DNA from 2 places in the Anaerobacillus sp. 63XJN7_4_ISO-PGPR-S23-413 genome. Region 2 is predicted to be linked to the other one. Evidence: predicted binding sites of a transcription regulator. Region 2 holds the regulator's gene; the other holds the start of a gene.
What was found. The regulator LexA, encoded in region 2, represses DNA repair genes until DNA is damaged. The targets are predictions, from matches to a motif close to CGAACATATGTTCG.
Positions count from the first base shown of each region.

Region 1: uvrB (excinuclease ABC subunit UvrB) is a predicted target of LexA. The motif match lies at 4,354-4,367, and genes of this name have one in related genera.

Region 1 is NZ_CM149688.1:3,535,634-3,547,490, forward strand. It holds gene uvrA (excinuclease ABC subunit UvrA) at 1-2,297, opposite strand, end outside; gene uvrB (excinuclease ABC subunit UvrB) at 2,305-4,281, opposite strand; gene AC0VYO_RS18590 (sulfite exporter TauE/SafE family protein) at 4,487-5,353, shown strand; gene AC0VYO_RS18595 (DUF2198 family protein) at 5,357-5,587, opposite strand; gene AC0VYO_RS18600 (acyl-CoA thioesterase) at 5,721-6,275, opposite strand; gene AC0VYO_RS18605 (hypothetical protein) at 6,392-6,727, opposite strand; gene AC0VYO_RS18610 (PDZ domain-containing protein) at 7,022-8,212, opposite strand; gene AC0VYO_RS18615 (S41 family peptidase) at 8,461-9,900, opposite strand; gene AC0VYO_RS18620 (murein hydrolase activator EnvC family protein) at 10,059-11,414, opposite strand; gene ftsX (permease-like cell division protein FtsX) at 11,467-11,857, opposite strand, start outside.
Region 2 is NZ_CM149688.1:1,892,568-1,904,424, reverse strand. It holds gene sirA (sporulation inhibitor of replication protein SirA) at 1-12, opposite strand, end outside; gene AC0VYO_RS10255 (HesB/YadR/YfhF family protein) at 172-459, opposite strand; gene AC0VYO_RS10250 (DUF896 domain-containing protein) at 577-813, opposite strand; gene AC0VYO_RS10245 (YneB family resolvase-like protein) at 880-1,530, opposite strand; gene yneA (cell division suppressor protein YneA) at 1,534-1,854, opposite strand; gene lexA (transcriptional repressor LexA) at 2,006-2,629, shown strand; gene AC0VYO_RS10230 (hypothetical protein) at 2,880-4,169, opposite strand; gene AC0VYO_RS10225 (iron chaperone) at 4,688-5,059, opposite strand; gene AC0VYO_RS10220 (Type 1 glutamine amidotransferase-like domain-containing protein) at 5,123-5,758, opposite strand; gene AC0VYO_RS10215 (GNAT family N-acetyltransferase) at 5,816-6,370, opposite strand; gene AC0VYO_RS10210 (DUF11 domain-containing protein) at 6,590-8,026, opposite strand; partial or broken gene AC0VYO_RS10205 (ferritin) at 8,552-9,008, shown strand; gene AC0VYO_RS10200 (GNAT family N-acetyltransferase) at 9,035-9,559, opposite strand; gene AC0VYO_RS10195 (hypothetical protein) at 9,776-10,039, opposite strand; gene AC0VYO_RS10190 (VOC family protein) at 10,196-10,600, opposite strand; gene AC0VYO_RS10185 (beta/alpha barrel domain-containing protein) at 10,833-11,857, opposite strand, start outside.

The DNA.
Region 1 (11,857 bases), 1.6 Mb from region 2:
CCATGACATACTTCACACGGCACATAAACGTCTGGCAAGAAGTGCATTTCAATTTTAATAATCCCATCACCACGACAGGCTTCACAACGTCCACCTTTGACGTTAAAGCTGAATCGTCCCTTCTTATACCCGCGAACTTTCGCTTCATTTGTTTGTGCAAAAACATCACGAATGTCATCAAAAACTCCTGTATATGTTGCAGGATTTGAACGTGGCGTGCGGCCAATTGGAGACTGATCGATATCAATGACTTTATCCACATTCTCGAGTCCATTTATTTTCTTATGCTCACCTGGTTTATCCTTTGCTTTATGGAGTTTCTGAGCAAGTGCCTTATATAAAATTTCATTAATAAGTGTACTTTTACCAGAGCCAGATACACCCGTTACACAGGTGAATAATCCAATTGGAATCTTCGCCTTAGTGTTTTTTAGATTATTTTCTTTTGCCCCTACTATTTCAATATATCGACCGTCTGGTTTTCGACGCTCACTCGGAACAGGGATAAATTTCTTGCCTGATAAATATTCCCCTGTTAAAGAATCCTCGTCATCCATTATTTCAGCAGGCGAGCCTTCTGACGTAATGTATCCACCGTGGGCTCCTGCACCAGGTCCTATATCAATAATATGATCTGCCGCTAACATCGTATCTTCATCATGCTCCACAACGATAAGTGTATTTCCAAGATCCCGCATGTTCTGAAGGGTTGATATTAAACGATCGTTGTCACGCTGATGTAGTCCGATAGACGGTTCATCCAAAATATACAGTACACCCATTAATCTTGATCCTACCTGGGTTGCAAGTCTAATCCGCTGCGCTTCACCTCCGGATAATGTACCAGCTGATCGGTTAAGCGTTAAATAATCCAAACCAACATTGACAAGGAAGCCAAGTCGATCCTGGATTTCTCGTAAAATCATTTTTCCGATTGTAGCTTCTTTTGCAGTTAAATCCAACTGATCAAAAAAGCCAGCAGCATCTTTAATCGCATACTCCGTTGCTTCGCCAATATGTTTCCCATTAATTAAGACTGAGCGAGCTTCTTTCTTTAATCGATAACCTTTACAAGTTGGACAAGGTTTTTGTGCCATATAGGCTTCCATTTGCTCACGGATATAATCAGAACTAGTTTCACGATAGCGTCGTTCAACGTTTGGAATAACTCCTTCAAAAGGAACGTTATTTTCACGAACCTGCCCAAAATCATTTTCATAACGGAAGTAAACTTTTTCCCCATCGCTACCATAAAGCACTTTATCGAGCTGTGCTCTAGGAATTTTGTCTACTGGGGTATCCATATCAATTCCAAAATGATTACAAACACTTTGAAGTAGCTGCGGGTAGTAATTGGAACTTACCGGCTCCCAAGGTGCAATGGCATGTTCTCGAAGGGATTTGTCCCAATCCGGTATGACTAGGTCAAGATCCACTTCAAGTTTCAGTCCTAAGCCGTCACAAGAAGGGCAAGCACCAAATGGACTGTTAAAAGAAAATAATCTCGGCTCCAATTCCCCGATTGAAAAACCACAGTACGGACAGGAATGATGTTGATTGAAAAGAAGCTCTTCCTGCCCCATCACATCTACGATCACCTGGCCACCACCAAGATTAAGGGCGGTTTCAAGTGAATCTGCTAATCTTGATTGAACGCCTTCTTTCACTACAATACGATCAATCACAACTTCAATGGAATGTTTCTTGTTTTTTTCTAGCGAGATCTCATCCGCAACTTCCAACATCTCTCCATCTACTCGTACGCGAACATAGCCTTGCTTCTTAATATCTTCTAATACTTTCACATGCTCACCTTTACGACCTGAAACGACTGGGGATAGAATTTGGAGCTTAGTTCGCTCTTCATAAGTCAGTATCCGATCAACCATTTGCTCGATCGTCTGTGACGTAATTTCTACGCCATGACGTGGACAAACAGGACGTCCGATTCTTGCAAATAGAAGACGGAGGTAGTCATAAATCTCGGTTACCGTTCCAACCGTTGAACGAGGGTTACGACTTGTTGTCTTTTGATCAATGGAAATGGCGGGAGACAGACCTTCAATAGCATCTACATCCGGCTTATCCATCTGTCCAAGGAATTGTCTTGCATATGCTGATAACGATTCAACATACCGTCTCTGTCCTTCTGCATAAATCGTATCAAATGCTAGAGATGATTTCCCTGATCCTGACAAGCCTGTTACAACAACAAGCTTATCTCTTGGGATCGATACATCTATATTTTTTAAATTATGGGCTCTGGCCCCTTTGACGACGATCTCATCGTTTGCCATCTGTTCGTCATCCTTCCGCTTTAAGCTCTAATAGTAGGTCACGAAGTTCTGCAGCACGTTCGAAATTCAGTTCTCGTGCAGCTTCCTTCATTTCAGTTTCCACATTTTCAATCACTTTAGCACGCTCTTGCTTCGTCATCTTACCTTGCTTAGGAATCTTGTATTCTTCTCCATCTTCAGCTGCAACCGTTGCTCTTATACCTTCACGCACTTTCTTTTGAATTGTTGTAGGCGTAATGCCGTATTTTTCGTTGTATTCTTGTTGAATTTCTCTTCTACGACTCGTTTCATTCATTGCCACTTCCATTGAATTGGTGATTTTATCAGCATACAAGATAACATGGCCACCTGAATTTCGAGCAGCACGTCCTATTGTTTGAATTAAAGAACGCTCAGATCGTAAGAACCCTTCCTTATCTGCATCTAAAATTGTAACAAGAGATACTTCTGGGATATCGAGACCTTCCCTTAGAAGGTTAATACCAACAAGAACATCAAATACACCTAATCGGAGATCACGAATAATTTCAATTCTTTCGAGAGTCTTTATTTCAGAGTGAAGGTATCGTACCTTTACCCCCATTTCAAGCAAATAATCCGTTAAATCCTCTGACATCTTTTTCGTGAGCGTCGTCACAAGTACCCGTTCATTACGTGCAGACCGCTGATTGATTTCATCTAATAGGTCATCAATCTGACCTTCGATTGGACGAATTTCAATCGTCGGATCAAGAAGACCGGTTGGGCGAATAATTTGTTCGACGACTTTGGTTGAATGCTCTTCTTCATAGGTCCCTGGCGTTGCAGATACATAAACAAATTGATGAGCCTTCTCTTCAAATTCTTCAAAGCGAAGAGGGCGATTGTCTTTTGCTGATGGTAAGCGGAAGCCATGATCCACTAGCACACCTTTTCTTGCCTGGTCTCCATTGTACATTCCTCTTACTTGGGGAAGCGTAACGTGAGATTCATCAACCATAATTAAGAAATCATCTGGAAAGTAGTCCATTAATGTATATGGCGTTGCTCCTGCTTCTCTTAGTGTCAAATGTCTAGAATAGTTTTCAATTCCTGAACAAAAGCCCATTTCAGCCATCATTTCAATATCGTATCTCGTTCGCTGTTCAAGACGCTGAGCTTCAAGAAGTTTGCCTTCTTCATTTAAAATCTTCAGTCTCTCTTCAAGCTCAGCTTCAATTCGCTGTATCGCGATTTTTAACTTTTCTTCACGGGTAACGAAGTGTGAAGCCGGGAATATAGCCACGTGCTCTCTTTCTCCAAGAATTTCACCTGTTAGGGAATTCACTTCAGTAATTCGATCAATTTCATCTCCAAAAAATTCGACGCGAATACAGTGTTCATCTCGTGAGACAGGGAAAATTTCCACAACGTCTCCTCTAACGCGGAACGTACCACGTGTGAAATTAATATCATTCCGGGAATATTGAATATCGACCATATCGCGCAACAGTTGATCACGATCTTTTTCCATTCCTTTTCGAATTGAAAGTACTAGACTTCTGTATTCCTCTGGATTACCAAGACCATAAATACAAGAAACACTTGCTACAATAATGACGTCATTACGCTCAAACAAACTTGATGTTGCAGAATGTCGTAGTTTATCTATTTCGTCATTAATACTTGCATCTTTTTCGATGAATGTATCCGATTGAGGTATGTACGCTTCTGGTTGATAATAATCATAATAGCTTACAAAATATTCCACAGCGTTATGCGGAAAGTACTCCTTAAATTCACTATATAATTGACCAGCAAGCGTTTTATTGTGCGCAATAATGAGGGTCGGTTTATTCACCTCTTGTATCACGTTAGACATTGTGAACGTTTTACCAGTTCCTGTTGCGCCGAGCAACGTTTGATGGCGTTCATTATTATGAACACCTTGTACAAGTTTCTTAATGGCTTCAGGCTGGTCGCCTTGAGGCTCATAATCAGATACCAACTCGAACTTTTTTTCCACCATCTTCGCCTCCGTTCCTATCATCCATGTCACTTATTATATCACAGAATATGGTTTAAACTTCAATTAAAGCGAACTGATATTCGCATTTTATTTTCAAGGTTATCTTTCTCTTCATACAAAACTATTGTATGCTGTTAAAGGTTGATTCACAGTGTAGCGGAATTCACGCAGTACTAAGTTTTACTACAAAGGAGTTTTAACATTGCTGCTTTTATGGGCTTTACCACTTGGCCTCTCAATCGGTGCTGTCTCAGGATTTTTTGGCGTAGGCGGGGGATTTCTCCTCACACCTATTCTTTTGTTACTTGGTTATTCACCTGCAACAGCAATCACCATTAGCCTTCTTTATAGCATGAGCACTTCGATTTCTGGATCTTTGAAGTATATTCAAAGTAAAAGAATTCTATGGAAAGTGACTCTTTTTCTATCGATTAGTGGCATGATCGGAACACAGGTTGCTAAACCACTTGTCTTATATTTGGAAGAGAGCAAAATCGATGGTCCAGTTATCTCAATCTTATATATCGTTCTTCTCGCATACTTTTCCATATCCATGCTTTCCAAAGGACAAACTATAGATGAAGAAAATGTTTCTATTTCTGTTTCCCCTCTTCGAACAATTTTAATCGGCTTACTAGGCGGATTTATTTCTTCTACTCTTGGAGTGGGGGGCGGTTTTGTCATGGTACCACTATTAATTCATGTACTACGTCTTCCGCCACGACTTGCAGTGGGTACATCTTTAACTTCCATCTTCTTCATTGTATTGACCGGTTTCTTCTCATATATTCAAACGGTTACCATTCCGATCACCCTTGCCATTCTCTTAGTGATTGGAGCGATCATTGGAGCTAGAATCGGAGCAGGAATGACAGATTCTTTCACTGAAACCACATTAAAAAATCTTCTTGGCATTCTTTACTTTTTTACGTTAGTTAGTATTCTATTACAGCTATTCCATCAGTCGATTTCAGGCCTACTCATTCTATTTCTCTATATTATTTGCCTAATGTGTCTCTTCATTTACCAGTATTGGACGAAAAAGAAGCGCCTATTCTTTTTAAAATAGGCGCTACTTCATTTTTTTCTTATTTTGTTTTTGTGTTTTCATTGAAAAATAAAATCCAACAAGCGCTGACAAAATCGTTAAGACAATCAAATGTATCGGATGATCGATTCCACCAAACACAGCCCACATAAATAAAATCGTTAACCCGAAACTAACGTAAGTATTATATGTAACTCGCGTAAACACGACCATGATAATTGCCGGAACGAATAAAGCAATTAATATTCCTTGCATACTGGTAAGTTCCCCTCTCTAATCACAACTTCTCCCCCCCATCTTACAACAAGTTAGGGAGAGAATGCTATGATCAGAAAAGAAAACTCATCATTGTAAAGTCGTTTCTTATCACATAGGATAAGAAACGACTTTACAATGTAGTAAACTGAGCTGCATCCCAGGGCTTTGGAGTTCCAAATTCACGAGCTAGCTTTCTACTTTCACCTTTGCGACCTTTACGAATCTCTTTTCGTTCAACAGCTGTTTCATTCAAGAATTTCTCCTCTTCTGTTTCAGGGTAAACACCTGGTACCTCAACTGGATTTCCTTCTTCATCAAGGGCTACAAATGTTAACAGCGCAGTCGCACATACGTGACGTTCACCAGTGAACATTTTCTCTGCAATTGCTTTAACAAAAACCTCCATTGATGTTTTGTGTGTCCACGTCACCATGGATTCAAGACAAACAATGTCTCCTTGATTAATCGGATGAAGAAAATCCACTGAATCAGTTGATGCTGTTACACAGGGTCTTCTTGAATGACGAGTTGCTGAAATAAGAGCAACGTCATCAATGAAGGCCATCAGTTGACCCCCAAATAATGTTCCATGAATATTTGTATGAGTCGGATTGACTACGGTTGCTTTAGCCGTTCTTGACTCATTGGTAGACTTCATATTTGTATCTTCGAATACATTGTCCATTCTAATCACCTTTACTTTCTTAATGGCTCTGCTAATACACTGGGTTCTAGATTTATACCCTAATCGAGTAAATCTGTGTTGTTAGTAACAAATGACAAAATTCAACCCTTTATAGCTTATTTACTATATTTAAATCCTTTTTCACTAATCCGAGTAATAGGATAATCTTTTGACTCTGCGAGCATTTCAAGGATATTAAAAAGGGATGACTTTGAAATAGTGATTCTATAATGCTTCTCTAGTAGATCTGTCAGGTAAAGCGGCCCCATCGCCACTTGAGAACGTTCAAGGGTTTCTACGATTTCGGAAATTGGAGCTCTTGTAACGACAGACGCGCTACCGTGCATTTGATTCATAATTGTCTCACGCTCTATTTCAAACTTTTGAAGCAACTTCATTTCTCTTTCATTAAGATCCATTAATTGTTGCTGCAACTGCTTTTCTCCAGTCATTGCGACATGCTCCTTTACGTTAAGAATGATCAAAGTGTAGCAAGCGTTTTGCTAACATACAAGACATAGAAAAACACTGTAAACGCAATCATCCAAGGGATGAAACGGTTTTCTAACTTCCATATATTTCTTGAATAGAACCTATAACTAAATGGCATAGAAACAAGTACAACTTTATTGTTGAAATAGGTTTAATTCTATAAGTGACAAAGAGAAACATAACTTTTGCTATTTAACGAAAAATAGCATAACAAAAAAGAAGAAAGCCTCAGCCTTCTTCTAACGATTCGTTTATTATTGTGCTTCCTCTTGCTCCTCAAAACGATTTTCTTTTACAAATAGCAAACCAAGCTCATGATGAGTATTATTATAAAGCGCTTTTTGCTCAAACCTAACTTCTCCATTAACATCAAGCACTTCCATTTTACAAAAAGCGGCATTACGTTGAAGAGCCGTATAAAAATCCACACCTTTTCCTAAAGGTAGCCCATTCACCTTAGAAATGACTTCGCCAACTTGTAAGTTCATTTGATCTGCAGGTGAGCCAGGGAGAATTCCGAGAATAACAAGTCCTTTATTTCGTTCATTGAAATAGGCAGGCTTATTTTTACCTCGATGAAGAAGTAAAATACCAGCTCGTCCAAGAATCACTAGAATGATTGCAACTAATGCAATCCATTTATTACTCAAAAAGTAACTCATTAGACCAATTAAGACCGTCGCTCCCCCGAGAAGAGCAACCTGCCTACCATTACTCTTCATCTCTGGAAGGGGTAATGCATGGTGTATAAGCTTTCGAAAGCCAATTGGATATGGCAATAAGATAAAGGCATAGGTGCCAGCACCAAAATCAAGAAGAGGCCACCATGTAAATGATTCAACCTGACCGACTGGAAGGAAGAGGAATAGTGGTAAAAGCCATAGTCTTTGGACTTCATGGGCCCCCACTAACTTTCCACGTTTACTTTCTACGAGTCTTGGTGACGTCTGTTTCCCGGCATTCATCGTAATGAATAACCCTTCCATGAATACTAGAAAGCCAACTAAAATAGCGAGCGCAATCGGCGATGCATTCCCGATCCCCTCTTGCATCGTATTGAGAGTATCGTTACCGAGATCGATTGGAGTATAAAAAAACGTTGCTAGTGTAGGTAAGATGAACACAAAAGCAGGTGATAAAAAACGAATTTGTCCTGTTACTAAAAGCAAAAATGCTCCGAGACTCATTGCTACGGTGGTACTGAAAGGAATCGTTAAACCAAGCAAAAGATTAAGTATCAGAAAAGCGGCTCCAATCAATAATCCAGGTATGATAGCAAATGGAACATCGTCCAAAACATCATGTACTCTTGTGTGAAAATCTCTTCTATCACGTTTTACTCGTGAAAGGCCGAGCATAAATGCTCCAATAATCGTAATATACGTGAGGGGATGAAGGAAAAAACTAATAATTCCCTTAAGTATTGAAAGGCCAAAAGTGTCCATTTTATATTCCTCCATGCTTGTTAGCAGTTACTAAATGACTGGCTATGTTATATGAATGTTCCGCTCTGTCATGAGAGAATTATCGAAAATACCCTAACATTGCCAAATAATCATGAGACAACCAATCTAGTTTACCTCATTTTGAAAATGTCTTCTACTTGTTCAACGTGCTTATCATGGTCGAAAAAAATTCCGCAGGATTTCCTGCGGAATAGCTTCGACATCAACAGTTCATTTCCTTCTTGAAATTATTTAGCAAGGAGCTCCACCGCTGTCTTAAGCTGCACATCGTTATCAGGATTGCGAATGGAATCAATAATTTTTTCCTGAAGTTTCTGCGCAGTTTTTTCATCTATTTTCCCAGTAATATTTATAACATTCGAACGTTGGAAAGCTTTTACTGCTGTAACTGTTTTATCACTAAAATAACCGTCTTTGCGTCCCGGTTCAAAACCAAGGCCTTTGAGCATGATTTGCGCAGACTCTACTTGCTCGCTGTTCTGATCAAATTCTAACGTCTTTTCAGTAGATAATGGATTTACATAGAAGTAATCAGGCTGCTTTGCTTCAACCGTTGGCTCAATTCCTTCTTTATGAATCCAGTTGCCATCTGGTGTTAACCATTTAAACATTGTCAGTTTAATATTACTGCCATCTCCAAGGTCTAGCGTTGATTGAACCGTTCCTTTACCAAATGACGTTTCACCGACCAAATCATAATCGCCTGCTTCTTTAAGCGCTCCGGCAAGAATTTCTGCAGCAGAAGCACTCCCACGATCAATAAGTCCTACGACAGGATAATCTTTTTTCTCTTCAAGAGTAGAAACAGAACGCTGCTTCTCTCCTTCACGATCTTCAATTTGAACGTAAGGTTTGTCATTAGGAATCAGTTCTTCCGCCATATCCGAAACAACATTTAACAGGCCTCCTGGATTATTACGAACGTCAAGTACCAAACCATCAATGTCCTGTTTTTCTAATTTAGTCAACTCTTCTGAGAAGCTTTTAGCTGTATCCTCTGAGAATGAAGTGATTTGCAAGACACCGATTGTTTTTCCGTTTTCTTCTACCGTACTTGCACGGACCGTTTCGATAGGAATCTCATCACGAGTCACTTCTACCTTCATAGTCTCTGAAGCGCCTGGGCGTTGAACGCCGAGCGTGACAACCGTGCCTTTCTCCCCACGAATCTTTAATACGGCATCATACAAATCAAGTCCTTCTGTGCTTTCACCGTCGATCGTCATGATTTTATCATTCGGACGGAGGCCTGCTTTCTCAGCAGGTGAATCTTTATAAGGTGACACTATCGTTACTCTTCCCTCAGTCATATTCACTTCCGCCCCGATTCCCTCAAAGGAAGAACCAAGTGATTGGCTAAATTGCTCGGCTGTTTTAGGGTCCATATAGACTGAGTAGGGATCTTCAAGAGTATCTACCATTCCTTTAATAGCTCCATCTAACAACTCTTTTTGATCGACATCATTTACATAGCGATCCTGGATTAATTCATAAGCTTTGTTAATTTTCGTTAGCTCTTCTGTCTCTATTTCATTACCGGAACCAAGAGTTAAAGATTGAGTGCTCCCTTCAGGCTCGTCCTGTAATAAAGTGAAGGCCGCGTATGTACCACCTGAACCGATTACGAGGGCGATCACGACAAGTAAAGCGACAACTTTCCCCTGTATCTTCATTGTACTCACCTCTTCTAATTTGAAGGAAAAGGCACCCCATCATAACGATGCGATGCCTTTTCATCTTATTGTACTATATGATTCAGTTGTTTTCATTATGTTTCCATCTCAAATTGTGAGGGGGAAAGCCCATTGAAGCGAGGCTCATCTAATTATCGAATGTAATTCATTGGGTCAACAGCATTTGACTTACTAGAGTTCCATGAACCTTTGTGAATTTCAAAGTGTAAATGTTGTCCAGTTGAATGACCAGTATTCCCCATTGTACCAAGGTAAGTTCCCTGACTTACTGACTGACCTGTAGAAACTGCGCGATTTTGCAAATGAGCATACACTGTTGTGTACATTTGACCATTGATACTATGCGTCAAGAATACTACATTACCATATGAATCTGAATGATAAGATCTTAATACTGTTCCATCTGCAGCAGCTGATACTGGGTTTTGACCACCTTGAGCAATATCAATTCCTGCGTGGAACGTTCCCCAGCGGCGGCCTAATCCAGATGTAATTGGACCAGCAGCAGGCTTAATGAATGTTGCGTTACTAGAAGGCGCTGGTGCTGGCTCAGGAGTTGGCGCCGGTGCTGAATTTGAACTGCTTGAACTATTTGAACTGCTAGACTTGCTTGAGCTTGCCGCTGCTTCCTTTTTCGCTTGTGCTTCAGCTTCAGCTTTTTCTTTTGCCGCTTTAGCTGCGGCTTTACGCTCTTCTTCAGCTTTACGAGCTGCTTCTTCAGCACGCTTAATCTCTTGCTTTACTGCTTTTTCTTGAGCTGCTAGAAGTTCAGCAGTTTCATTTAAGTCCATCATATGATTATGAAGATCGCCTTCTTCTTCTTCAAGGGACTTCATTAGCTTATCTTTTTGAGCTTTTTTAGAATCAAGCTCTTTTTTAAGATCTTCAAGCTCTGCTTTATTCTCTTCAAGAGAGGCAAGTTTCTCTTCTACTTGAGTTTTCTTTTCTTCTACTGCCTGCTTGTCCGCTTTATGCTCTTCAAGAATCTTTTTGTCTTGATCAGCGATTGTATTAAGAGCAAGAACGCGTTCTACTAGATCACCAAAATCAGTAGCACCAAGTAAAACTTCCATGTAATCAACTGTTCCGCCACCGTTTTGTTGCATAGAGCGAATGCGATCTTTCAATAACTTATCACGCTCAGCAATACGGTCTTCTAAAGCGCTAATTTCTTCTTTCAACTGATCAATTTCAGCATTTGTATCTTTAATTTCCTTCTCTTTCACTGAAATCTTCTCATCCGTTTCAGCTACTTCTTTGTTTAACTGTTCAATTTCTGCTCGAACATCTTCTTGCTCTGCTTTCACGTCCGCAAGTTCAGATTCCTTTTGCTCAAGCTCTTCCTGGTTTGAAGACTGCTTTTCTTTGACATTATTAAGTTGATCATCAAGATTTGCGGCTTCAGTCGTTTGTGGAAGTGCTGCAGTTGTTAGTCCGCTTAAACCTAGAGTCAATGTTAGAGCCGTTGCTAATATTTTACGCTTCAATCTTTGTTCCTCCCCCAAAATAGATGAATCTATTTATCTCTTAATTTTCATTTTAAACTTTTAAGAATTTACGCATTGATGTAAGACTTCCCCATACTCCGATAATCACACCGAGGATAATTAACAACCCTGATAGCTGGTAAACAAACGGTGTTACCGGTAGTAAATCGATGAATAAAGTTGGGAAACGATTTGCTATTAATTCAATTAAATAGTAATAGCCGTAGATTAGAATTCCAATTGGGATAATCGAGCCGAAAATTCCAATTAGGATACCCTCTACTAGGAATGGCCATCGAATGAACCAGTTCGTTGCTCCCACTAGCTTCATAATTTCAATTTCATGACTTCTGGCAACAATTGTTAGTTTAATAGTATTAGAAATGAGGAACATGGCTGTAAATAGTAATCCAACCACAAGGGCCAGTCCAACATTTCGTGCG
Region 2 (11,857 bases):
GTAATGCCTCATATAACTCCCCCTCCCCAAGAATCCACTCATATAAAAGAAAGTATAAATGAGTTCTCATAAAATGATTGTCTATACATGGAGGCTAGCCTTCACTAGTTTTGTCGAAATCAAAAAGACCTGTACTATAACATATATGTTATAGTACAGGTCTTTAGAATGCTATGCCATACTCGGCAGGTCACAAAGAACACCGCCGGATCTCTCATCATAATCAAGCTTCATTCGATCAACAAACCATTGATCGTCCGGTCGAACGAAGTACGTAACTCCTCCAATTTCTTGCTTATAATCATCATATGAAGGCTTATCAGACATGACCCCAAGAGAAAAACCTCCGCTGTCTCCACTCCCTGCGTAGCGTACGAATAACCTCAAGCAATCACCGTTACCAAGTTCCATTTCATTTTTGTAAAACTCAGCTGCAGAATCAGTTACAACAAACATCATATCCGCCCTCTCCGTTTTGTATTAGTACATCTTGTTATAGTACAGTATAACGAATATTTGAAAAATTGCAACCATAAAAATAGCCTAATTTTGCTTTTCGCAAAATTAGGCTATTTTCTACTGAAGAAAGCGACGGTTTTTCTTGCTTTCCTTAAGCTTTTCAGGTGTTACATCTGTGCCTTCTTCATCCACAACTTTTATAGAATGAAGTTGGTTTTTGAAAGAAGAACGGAAATTTGCTAAATATTCCTTACGTAGCTTTTTCTGTTCTTTTTTCTCATCTTCTGTTAATGATGACTCTTTTGCTTTACGAGATAGCTCGTTAATTCTTTGGAGTTTATCTTCAAAAGGCATGTAAAATAGCTCCTTTACTGAAACTTGTATCTCACATGCTAACGCATGTTTTGAACATAGACAAGTTTAGTGCTTCTCGTTCTGCTCGTCAACATATTCCTGATAACGTCTATGTACCGTTGCTTTCGAAGCGTGATGTCCAAATCCTTTAAGCGTTGCAGCTATCTCATTAAACGTAAGACCACGGTTTCGAAGATTAACAATTTCTTCGATTGGAACTTCCACCCGCTCACGCCCACCTTGATTTTGATGGCTGAGGTTTCGCTGTGGTCGATAGCCTTCTTTAACCGCCTTCTCCATTCCACGTTTAATTTTCAGATTATGAAGCTTGCGCTGAAATTCTTCAACGATACTAACGATCTCAAGAACCATCGAATCAGATTCCGACAATTGAAGTTCTCCGTTTTGATTCACTGTATAAATCGTCCCTCCATATTTATGGACGGCATGTAGAAGAGCGATCTTTGCATTCCCTCTCCCAAGTCTTGTTTCATCTTGAATGAGCAATGCCTCAACATGCCCCTCTTTCAATAAGTCAAGCACCTCGAGTATGCCATCACGATCAATGTCATACCCGCTGTGCTTTTCTTCAATCAAGCGCTGTATAATAAAACCTGACTGTGATGCAAATCGTTGTAGTTCTTCTTTTTGCCTGGCAAGAGAAGACTCCTGTGCTTCTTTCTTTGTGCTTACCCGACAATAAATAACGGCGTTCATACTTTATTCTTTACCCCCAAGTGCGGTAGCGTTCGCTTCAACAGGGATGATGAGAGTATCTCCTGCTGTAATTCGGTTTGCATCAATGCTATTCACTTCTTCAACCCAACTGACGAACTTCCGATCAGACAACTCATGCGCAGTACGGTATTCTTCCGCAATTTCTAAAACAGTATCTCCCTGCTCCAATTGTACCGTTGTATAACGATCATACTCCTCAGCTGCAGCTGTTCGCAAAGATAGAAACACAATAATTAACACAGCTACAAAAGATATAATGACAAGAAAATCAACTCCAGACAAGCCCCCAGCTTGCTTTCTCATCCCAATCACCCCATATGCGAATATTTGTTCTGTTTTTAGTATATCAGAACCTCTGTTCGTGTCAACTAATTTCTTCGAACTTATGTTTGTATGCGAACAAAAATTCTGGTATACTACTAACAAATAGATAGATTGGAACGAGGTGCCAGATATTATGAAACTATCAAAGCGTCAGCAGGACATTCTGGACTTTATTAAAGTCGAAGTTAAGCAAAAGGGTTATCCACCCTCCGTTAGAGAAATTGGCGAAGCTGTTGGACTTGCTTCAAGCTCCACTGTCCATGGCCACCTGGCAAGACTCGAGAAAAAAGGGTATATCAGACGAGACCCAACAAAACCAAGAGCCATCGAAGTGCTTGGTCTTGATGAAACGATCGATATTCCTCGTCAACATACTGTAAACGTTCCCGTCATTGGTAAAGTAACTGCTGGTCAACCGATCACTGCCATTGAAAATGTAGAAGAATACTTCCCGCTTCCAGAACAGTTTGCACAGGATGAAGAACATACCTTTATTCTAGTGATTGAAGGGGATAGTATGATCGAAGCTGGTATTTATAACGGTGATATGGTTATTGTGAAGCAACAACCAACTGCAAATAACGGTGATATTGTTGTCGCGATGACAGATGAAGCTGAAGCAACTGTTAAACGATTCTTTAAAGAAAGCAACTACTTCCGACTTCAACCGGAAAACTCATCGATGGAACCGATCATTCTTGATTCCGTTTCTATTCTTGGTAAAGTAATTGGGGTCTTTCGCTCCATTCACTAGAAGCGCTGCGTGCGCTTCTTTTTTTATGTTATATAAGCTTTCTGGGCTATATCAATACGAGCTTCTTCTCTTCTTTTATTTATTAACCCCTCCGTCTGTGTAAATGATCGCAGTTTGAAGAGCATAGGGGTGTAGCTTTACATTACAACCAACCTCACCTACCTACTTTTAACTCTTAAAGGCTATACAAAACCGCCCTTCATTTAAATAAAGGGCGGTTTTGTATACTTCTAACATAATTCTTAAACGGTTACTTTTCAGCAGCCTCTGAAGCCGCTATAACTAATTCAACTGTTTGATCTACTGTCGCCTGACGGAACTTTTGGAACTCATCAGTGATATAAACGGAAGGATCTTCAGGATAGTACTCCTGAGCGGCTACGTGAAGGTGTCCACCCGGAATATCATAAGCTCCTATCCCAATTCGCACGCGATTGGATCGGTACTGACTTTCATTCGATAAGTAGCTTCCGCCTCCTCCTTTACGAGCTTTTGATCCTTCAGTCGGACCCCCTTCATGGCACTCATACGGTTTATCACGATATTCTGGTGCGAGCCATTCGCATACTTCATCGCCTCTTTCTACCGGCCATGGTCCAGTATTGGCTGCAATCATTTCCTTGTAAGGAAGCGTTGTTTCAATAAATTCCGGTAGTTTTTCAGGCATCGGCCAATTGCTCACTGTCGGAATAACTTCTGAGCGATCTTCAAGAGTGTTTCCAACCCCTGTGCGCCATCTCCCGGCAAACCCTTCGATGGTCATAGCTTTTGGACCACCTTGACTGATTGTCATCATGAGATCCACCTGCTCTTTACTATTAACCAGGTAAGGTCCAAAAGTATCTTCAACGATTCCTTCATCAAAATCATCCCATCGTACCGGAAAATTCGTTGCTTGAATAAAAGCTGGACCTTCTTCCGTCAAAACGACTTTCCCATCCATCTGAAGCGCTGCAGCGCCAGAAGGGTTTGATCTCCTAAATTCCTGTTCTAAACGGTATGGATCAAATCCGCTTACTAAAATACGCTTAACTTTCTTCCCTTTTGGAAAATCAATAGAAGTAATTCCCCTTGACGTGTACTCTAGTTTCTTCATCAGTTCTTCTTGCTTTTTCTCCGTTACTGTATATGAAGGTTCCCATTGCCTGAGGGCAGCAGTCATATGTAATCGAGTCCAATAAAGCGGGCGATCATCATAACGATCTAGTTCCCCTAAATCATTTCGTTCTCCCTGAGCTCGAGCAACAGCCGTCTCCCACAGCTTCTCACCATGCTTTTCGATCACTTTCTCTGCTTTTTTTACACTTTTCGCTTTGCACAAATCCTCCTTAAATTCATCCGCAAAAACTGTAAACTCCGCCTTATCCATAATTTGCTGTGGGATTGGGGCACCGTCTTCCATTCGCTGCTCCTCTGGTGTTAGCGCCGCATCAGTGTTAAAGCAATCACCTTTGGCACTTCCAGTTAACGGTAAGAAACCGAAAGTTAATATCCCTACAATAAAAAGCGCAATTCCATATTTCCATTTCCTGGATTTCATATGTCTTTTTTCCTCCTCTTCTAGTTGAACTATCTTCTATTTTAGAGATATGAGGTTGTATTTTTCAAACTATTACAAGTATTCTGATCAAAAATGAATCATTCGAAGTGGATCATGTATGGATAACATACTTATGTTAAAGAAAACCGTGACGTTTTCTCTGCATCTTTCGACATATAGATAAGCTTACCTATCATTTAATGAACTGCATTTCTAGCCTTTTTCGATTTTTCCAGACTGAATTAATTTGTACTAAAAAGGAGCAAGCTCGCTGATGGAACTTGCCCTACGCCGTAATTTATTATTACTTAATTTATACACGTGTATTTTTTCACTTACCTGTAATTTCATAACAGAAGCCGCTATCCCGATGAGTCACATAATGATGCCAATATGGACAAAAATAAATAGAAGGGTTCCCGTTGACCATATATGAACCTCATTTAGTTTTAAACGTTAATCTCACATAGCGACTACCAAGCGGTTGGTCCAAATAGAAGCCTGTCCCGTCTATTTATTCACTTGCGCCAAAAAGTTGAACAGTCTGCCTTATCATGAATATTGAGTTCGATCATTTTTTTGAGTAAAGAAAAATCAACTGAATTACCCCACGGAATACGCATTAGTTGTTTAGTGTGGTCATAACCAGCAAGTTTCATTTCTTCAGAAAAATGAACAATTCCAGTCTTTTCAGGGGCAACAGCCAAATGATGTTTTGCTACGCTAAAGGCAATAATAAATGTTCCGTGATCTGTAAACATTGGCTGATTCCAGGCAATTTTCGGCACCAGGTTTGGAAATTCATTTTGTACCCAGGTCAAAATTTGTTCCGTTCGCTCTCGGTGCTGCAGGTTCTCTATCTTTGCTAGATATTCTTCAAATACATCCATTTTTAGTCCTCCTATAAAACAAGCAATTGTAGTGATGTACCATATCTCACTGAGATAGTGCCATTACAACTCACTATTCATCACTACTATATCACCTATCATTTGTAGTTTACCCTCTTCAAAAATAATTCCATCGCCGTCATTAGCTGCATAAACAGTTGTTCCTGTTCTCTTAGCGTACTCCCAAACTTTACTCTTATAATCTGAACTCCAGCGATTGTAGTGAGGTAAAAACTCGAAATCGACAAGACCCATAGTTTGGTGCACCGCCTCGCTAGTTTTTTCTGTATACATCTGAAATAGCTTTGTAGATCTACCGAGTTGAACCGCTCCTCCGCTCACCCCAACAAGAATTCCTCCGCGATTATAGAAATCTAAAAGAACATGATCCATATGCCGATGATTAAGAGCCTTACTAAATTCTAGCGGATTACCTGCTGAGAGATGGATTATATCTGAACTCAATAATTCATCTATTTTCATAGGTTCAAATTCACTGTATAAATCGAAAAACATGATATTCTCGATTCCATAGTTTCGATAATAATTCACTTTAGCTCCAAAATAATGCTTTTCTTTATCCTCCGTTGAAGGTATGTAGCTAATCTTTTTGTTTCCCCCACTAAACAGTAATTCATCTAATCTACGGTTGCCGGGTGTTTCATTTACTTGATCGCTATAAAAATACAACTTTCCCATTAATACACCTCATTCATACCCCTATACGCTATAGTCAATTTAAATTCTGTGCGTTTATTAACTCTCACGATATTCATTCCATTCTTTCGCGAGAAGACTATACAGGATGGTGTCATGAAAGTGATCGTACAAATATTCAGCGTCTTTTATGATTCCATCGGGTTTAAAACCAAGACGTCTCGGAATTCCCTGACTTTTTTTATTCTCTATCCCGCACTGTATTTCAATTCGGTTCAATTTGTATACTTCAAATGCCTGGACAATTAGTTCATTAACGGCAGCTGTCATAATCCCCTTACCCTGGAACTTATCTGATAGCCAATAGCCAATACTCGTTTTCTTGTTAGACCAATCGATGCCATGGAATCCTACCACGCCTGCTAATCTTTCATTGTACACAATACCTGCTTGAAATCCATCATGTGAAGAAAACTGTTTTAGCCACATTTCAATCACTGGCATATAATCCTCTTTTTCTTTCATATTGTCCACCCAGGGAAGCCACTCCCTTAAATAATCTCTTGAATGGTCAACCAATTCAAATAGCTCTTGCGCATCTTCCATTTGAAGTAACTTTAAGGAGACCTCTTCATTCACTTTTAAACTAAACATACGATACCCCCACCTTTTCCTTATTCATAAATATATAGAAAGCTAATTAATACCAATTATTTCAAAAAATTTAGAATAATGCCATCTTTTATTCATTCTGTTTCTCAAAAATATTTCTATCTAGCAATCAGTTTGTTTACAATCACCGATAGGGTAGTAAATCTCTATAATTTTAATGAACGTAAAAAAGGATGCTGAGCATGAATACAGCACCCTTCCTTAACAGCAACACCCACCGTCATCCCCGCAACACCGCTGACAAGCTGTTGTAATCACTGAATTACTAGTTGCTACTTTACCGCAGCTATACGTAAGAGTTGCTTCATTAATAATAAAGCACTTACTACCAACACGTATCTTATAGGTAATTACACGGGAATCTCCCGCCGGAATTGGATCTAATGGGAAGCCCACCGCCGGGTCAAAACCTGGTTGGGTAATGCCGTCTATCTTCACCGTATCTGGAATAAACTCTGAACCATCAGAAAGAAGATCCTCAAAAAAAGCATTGTCAGCTTCTACCACGCCATCGTTTGTTATTGTAACGGTGTATGTTAAAACGTCTCCAGCGTAGGAGATTGTTTTACTCACTTCTTTATCCAATTCTAAATCTGCTTCCCCAAAGTCAATCTGGACGCCTAGCGCATTCGGCATATAAAGATCACCTGTGGAACTAAATCGAAATAACGCAGAGGCCTGGTTGTTAGGTAAATAGTTGGTCGCATCCACATTACTGATGTCCCATCCCTGTCTTCCAGCAAATATGTTTGTACCTGGAGTACCTGGTATATGATTGCGGTCTCCATAAGAACCACTAATATCAATGTTTCCTGAATCGTCCGTTATCTGTGAACCAAAGAAATTTAATGCTGGATTACGTGGCCCTGACAGATTCGTTAGCGTAAATGCATCTACCCCAAATTCTGCCTGGTCCCCAGTAATATTCGCGTCACCCTCTTGTGCACTCAAGAGCACTCTTGCTTCTACGTCACCACTAGGTGGAGTTAAAAAACCCGCTATCGGGACGTCAATCGGGTTACCGTTACTTACTTGACCATCTGCACCAACATAAAGGTTCATATTACGGTTATTCAAAGCTGTATTTGCATAGACAACTGCAAGAGTCCACCCCGCATGGTTAACAAACCCTGGAGCATCGACAATCGCTGGCACACTTCCTGCACTATAAGTTCCTGCTCCCGCAGACTGTACTAGGGTGGTCACATCTGCTGAACGCATATAAAAACCGTTAAATTCATTTGCTGTGATAGGATCAGGTGTAATCGGGGTATCACCGATAATCGGAGTAGAAAATAAAATATCATCATCTATTAACCCCGAAAGATCTTCTCCACCACCTAAATACAGTCCTCCCCAAATCAATTCAGCATAGAGCACTGTACTTCCGACAGGTAAGACGAGAACAGCTTGAGATTCATTCTCAGTATAGATTGTCGTTGTGCCTGCTGATCCGACGATTGTTGGTGGTGGAAAGGCATCGACAGTTGAACCACTATCAAGCGTAATAAATGCACCGATTGTACCATCTGTTCCTGCGGTGTTTGGTATATTACTAATTCCACTAAGCCCGAGTGTATTTCCTGTAAATGTTATGGCACCACAGTTATTTGTTGCAAATCGATTTATAAAAGCCATAATCAGTTATCCTTTCTAACAATGTAGTAAACTCGAAGCATGAGAAGCTGAATTCTTCAACTTCTTCAAGTTACCATTTGTTTAATATTTCTTATCTATTGTATGCATCGCGTTAGGACAGGGTGTGCATGCTCGTCTAGTTCGACAATTCATTGTAAATTACACTTCCCTACGTCGATGCCTAAATCCGTCACTACTACATTATGTTATTGCTAGCTATCAGAGGTATTTCACTTTTCTTTAATTTCGATAGACGATCTCTATTGTAAATATAGACGCAGTTTTCTTAGCATCAACTAATCCTACGTTAATATATGAAGATCATGAACATGATGAAACGGCGAATGAGACGGCTTACTCTTATGAAAAAAGCAAAAAACACCTTTGAACTCGTTCATACGAATTCAAACAAGAGGCTGTTTCTCTTAAACTTTTTATGCTGTAACGAGACAAACAACTACTTAATACAGTGAGTTATATGAAGATGACGAGGTAGATGCAATAGTATAAAAGGAAGTTCAAGCCTTGTTAAACAGATTGATTCAAATCGAACGCATTTCTACAACGTTGTAGTTGACAATGTCAGCGTATATAGATCGAAAAAATTACACAGGTATGGCTAGTTGGTTACGAATTCAGTCAGACAAAGAACGTACCCATTTGCTTAAGCTTAGCAGGAAAAGATGGTGTAGTAGAATTAGGCGCTCCCCCTGAGCAATCGACCAATTTTTGAACTCCACTTCAAACGTTCCAACAAGTATTGGAGCACGAACAGAATGTCACTAATTCCTACCGTCAGGCCTATAACTTTATTAAAAAAACCGACCCGCAAACAGCAGTTATTGGACAGGAATTCTTACGAGAACAAATTGATGAAGAAGCACAAGCGCTTACGATCGTAGAGAGATTAAAGTTAGCAGGTGATAATACATCCGCTCTTCTCTTAATTGATCAAGAGCTTGCTCAAAGGCAAGCTGGATAATAATAAAGGCCCGCTGATCACAATGATCAACGGGCTTCCCTTTTCCATATGTAATGAAGCAACGATACAAACTTGCCGTTCAATAAGACTTCACCTTGATCCGTATAGGTATATGTAAAACCATTTTTCGCAAGTACTTTCTGTGAGGCGACATTATCTTGAGTTGTTCTAGCTATAATGCATTGAATGACTTCGAGATTGGTTGTCTTTTCTAATAAAATCTTGAGCGCTTTTGTCGCTATTCCATTGCCGGTATTATCTTCACCAATTCTATAACCAAGCTCGACGCTATTATTGGAGGGATTGGAATCTACTAAATTAATTCTTCCTAAGATCGTGCCATTTTCATCTTTTATAAGATAAAAGGTCGATAAACCCAGAGATTGTTCTGTTACTAATTGTACGAGCTTGTCGTTAAACGTCTCAAATTTATAATAATCCTCACCACGATCTGGGACCATCTTATTGAAATAAATTCTGTTTGCGACTTCAAAGTGAAACAATGATTCCGCATCACTTTCTTGAAGTCTATGTATTTTAACGTCCATCATGTTCTCCCCCCCGCTAAATCAATCATAGTAGAACTTTACCGATCATGAATCAATCCATGCAACGACCAAAATCCTACAAGGACTGAGCCAGTTTAATGTTTTTGGCCTAATGAAGAGTGCGTGACGGTAGATATAAAAAAGTATCGAAAGCATCATCGCCGCTAAAAACGCAATACGAACAACCATCGTTTACACTCTTTCAGTCAAAACAACAGATTAAGCCTTGTTTTCGGTTTTCAAGGAGTACTTAGTGAAATAAGCACCGAGTAAGAGAAAAACCATCATCGCAACCCAGTTGATCATTCCCATGAAATCAAACCAGTAAGCTAAAAGGTTCACGATCGCAATAAGAAAGAGAAACACTGGCGTTAAAGCACTCTTTATACCGGTCAAACCAGCCGCTTTTCTTTTACGAAAAACGATAAATGTAGCTACAATTAAGGCTATAACCGTGATAATTGTTAAGAGAACAGGTGTCATTTGTCCCCTCCTCCTTTTCAACGTGGTGACGCTTTACGTAATATTGGTGTGAGCAGTTTCAAAATAATAAATCCTTTTTATCCTTACCGTTTATTTTAACATATTATTCCACACTCAATTCCAACTACAAGTATAAAAGTTACGTATCTATTAAGTTTAAATCCCTTCTGTATTCATTAGTACAACTCTCCAGCCTTCAGGATCTTCAATCGTTATCCCATTCTCTTTCCAATACACATTTTCAGGTTCTACTTCCCTATGCCCCATTTGATTAAGTCTTTTTGCTACGCTCTTCAGCTCTTCTCCATTTGGAATATAGAAAACGATCAAGTTATCAGTAGTAGGAGCAGGGCAAGGGCTACCTTCTTCATGTGACGTGAACTCTAGCTGATAAGATAGATGAGGTAATCCATATACCACTCCCGTATATCCTGCATGTCCAGTAAATTCAGCCACTCGCTGCAAGCCTAATCCATGTTCATAAAACTGAATAATCTTATTCAATTGATCGGTCGGCCTAGCTATTCGAACTTGCACTGCGTTAAAATCTTGAAATTTCATCGTCGTTCCCTCCAATTTATGATCTCAATAATACAAATAGATATTTGTTATATACTAATATTTTAAAATTTCTTCAGCGTCATAGCAGTGGAATAATGAATGAACTTTTCTACAACTTTAGGATGAAATAAAAGAATTATTCATATAAAAAAGCTGAAGTACCTTAAAGTCAACTTCAGCTTTTATTAAAATTAAATCCGCATTAAACAATTGCAAAACCTTTTCTTATTCTTCAAGATGAATACTTCCCCATCAAGTAACGTTTTGAAAAATACAAGCCTCCAAAGTATAGTGCAAGAGCGATATAGGCCGGTAGCAAGTGAATAAACGTCGTATAGCCAATCATAATGTGTACATAAATTCCTGCTACAAATGCAGGCAATCCTCCTATAAGAAACATCCACCATAGCCAGGCATTCCCCGATTGGAAGCCCCAAAGAGCAGACATTAGCACTAACAATCCAACGCTAATCATCGCTCCTCCGAATCCAGCACGGTCATGGGCGATGACTGAGATCAATCGATCATTGAAGGACTGAATGAGATCCGCTGGCATGCAGATGTATTGTAAATCCGCTGGCACAAAAACCCCTGTCACACCAATTCCTGCAATAATCACTCCACCCAGAACAAATGAAAAGCCAAGCATAACAAAACAAAATTGCCCAATAACGCCTTTACGCCATGCCAGGTCATTCCGACGGTTGCGTGATTTTGGCGTTCTCTTTATACCTTTCGTTTTCACGTATCCTCTAAAGTAAAAGGGTAATAACACAATCCAAAACAGCAAGTGTAACCAGTCGAAGTATCCATAGCCAATGAAAAGCAAGATGCCTAGAAAACCGATAATTGCCGCAATATCAATCGCCTGCTTCGCCCACAGCAAACCGTACTTAACTCCGTTATAAGACAACGTCATATAAACAATCCCACCAGAAATCATCGTTCCTGCTAACGTCATTCGGTCATGTGCCATAAACCATAAGAGTCGTTCATTAAAGAGAAACAGCTCCTCACGAGTTAGCTGCATAAACCTTTCATCATATGGTAAAACGATCGAAGTAAGACTTAACATTAAAGCAATCATGCCACCGATCATGATGAATAATCCAAACAAAAAGTAGTCTTTCCATCCACGACTTTCTTCTTGTAAAACGCTGTCGTTCATCGCTTCATAAATTCTCTTAGGCAACCCTGGCCCAGCTTCGACATATTCACCAGATAGGAACAACAAATCAGCACCGTGATTCACTAGCT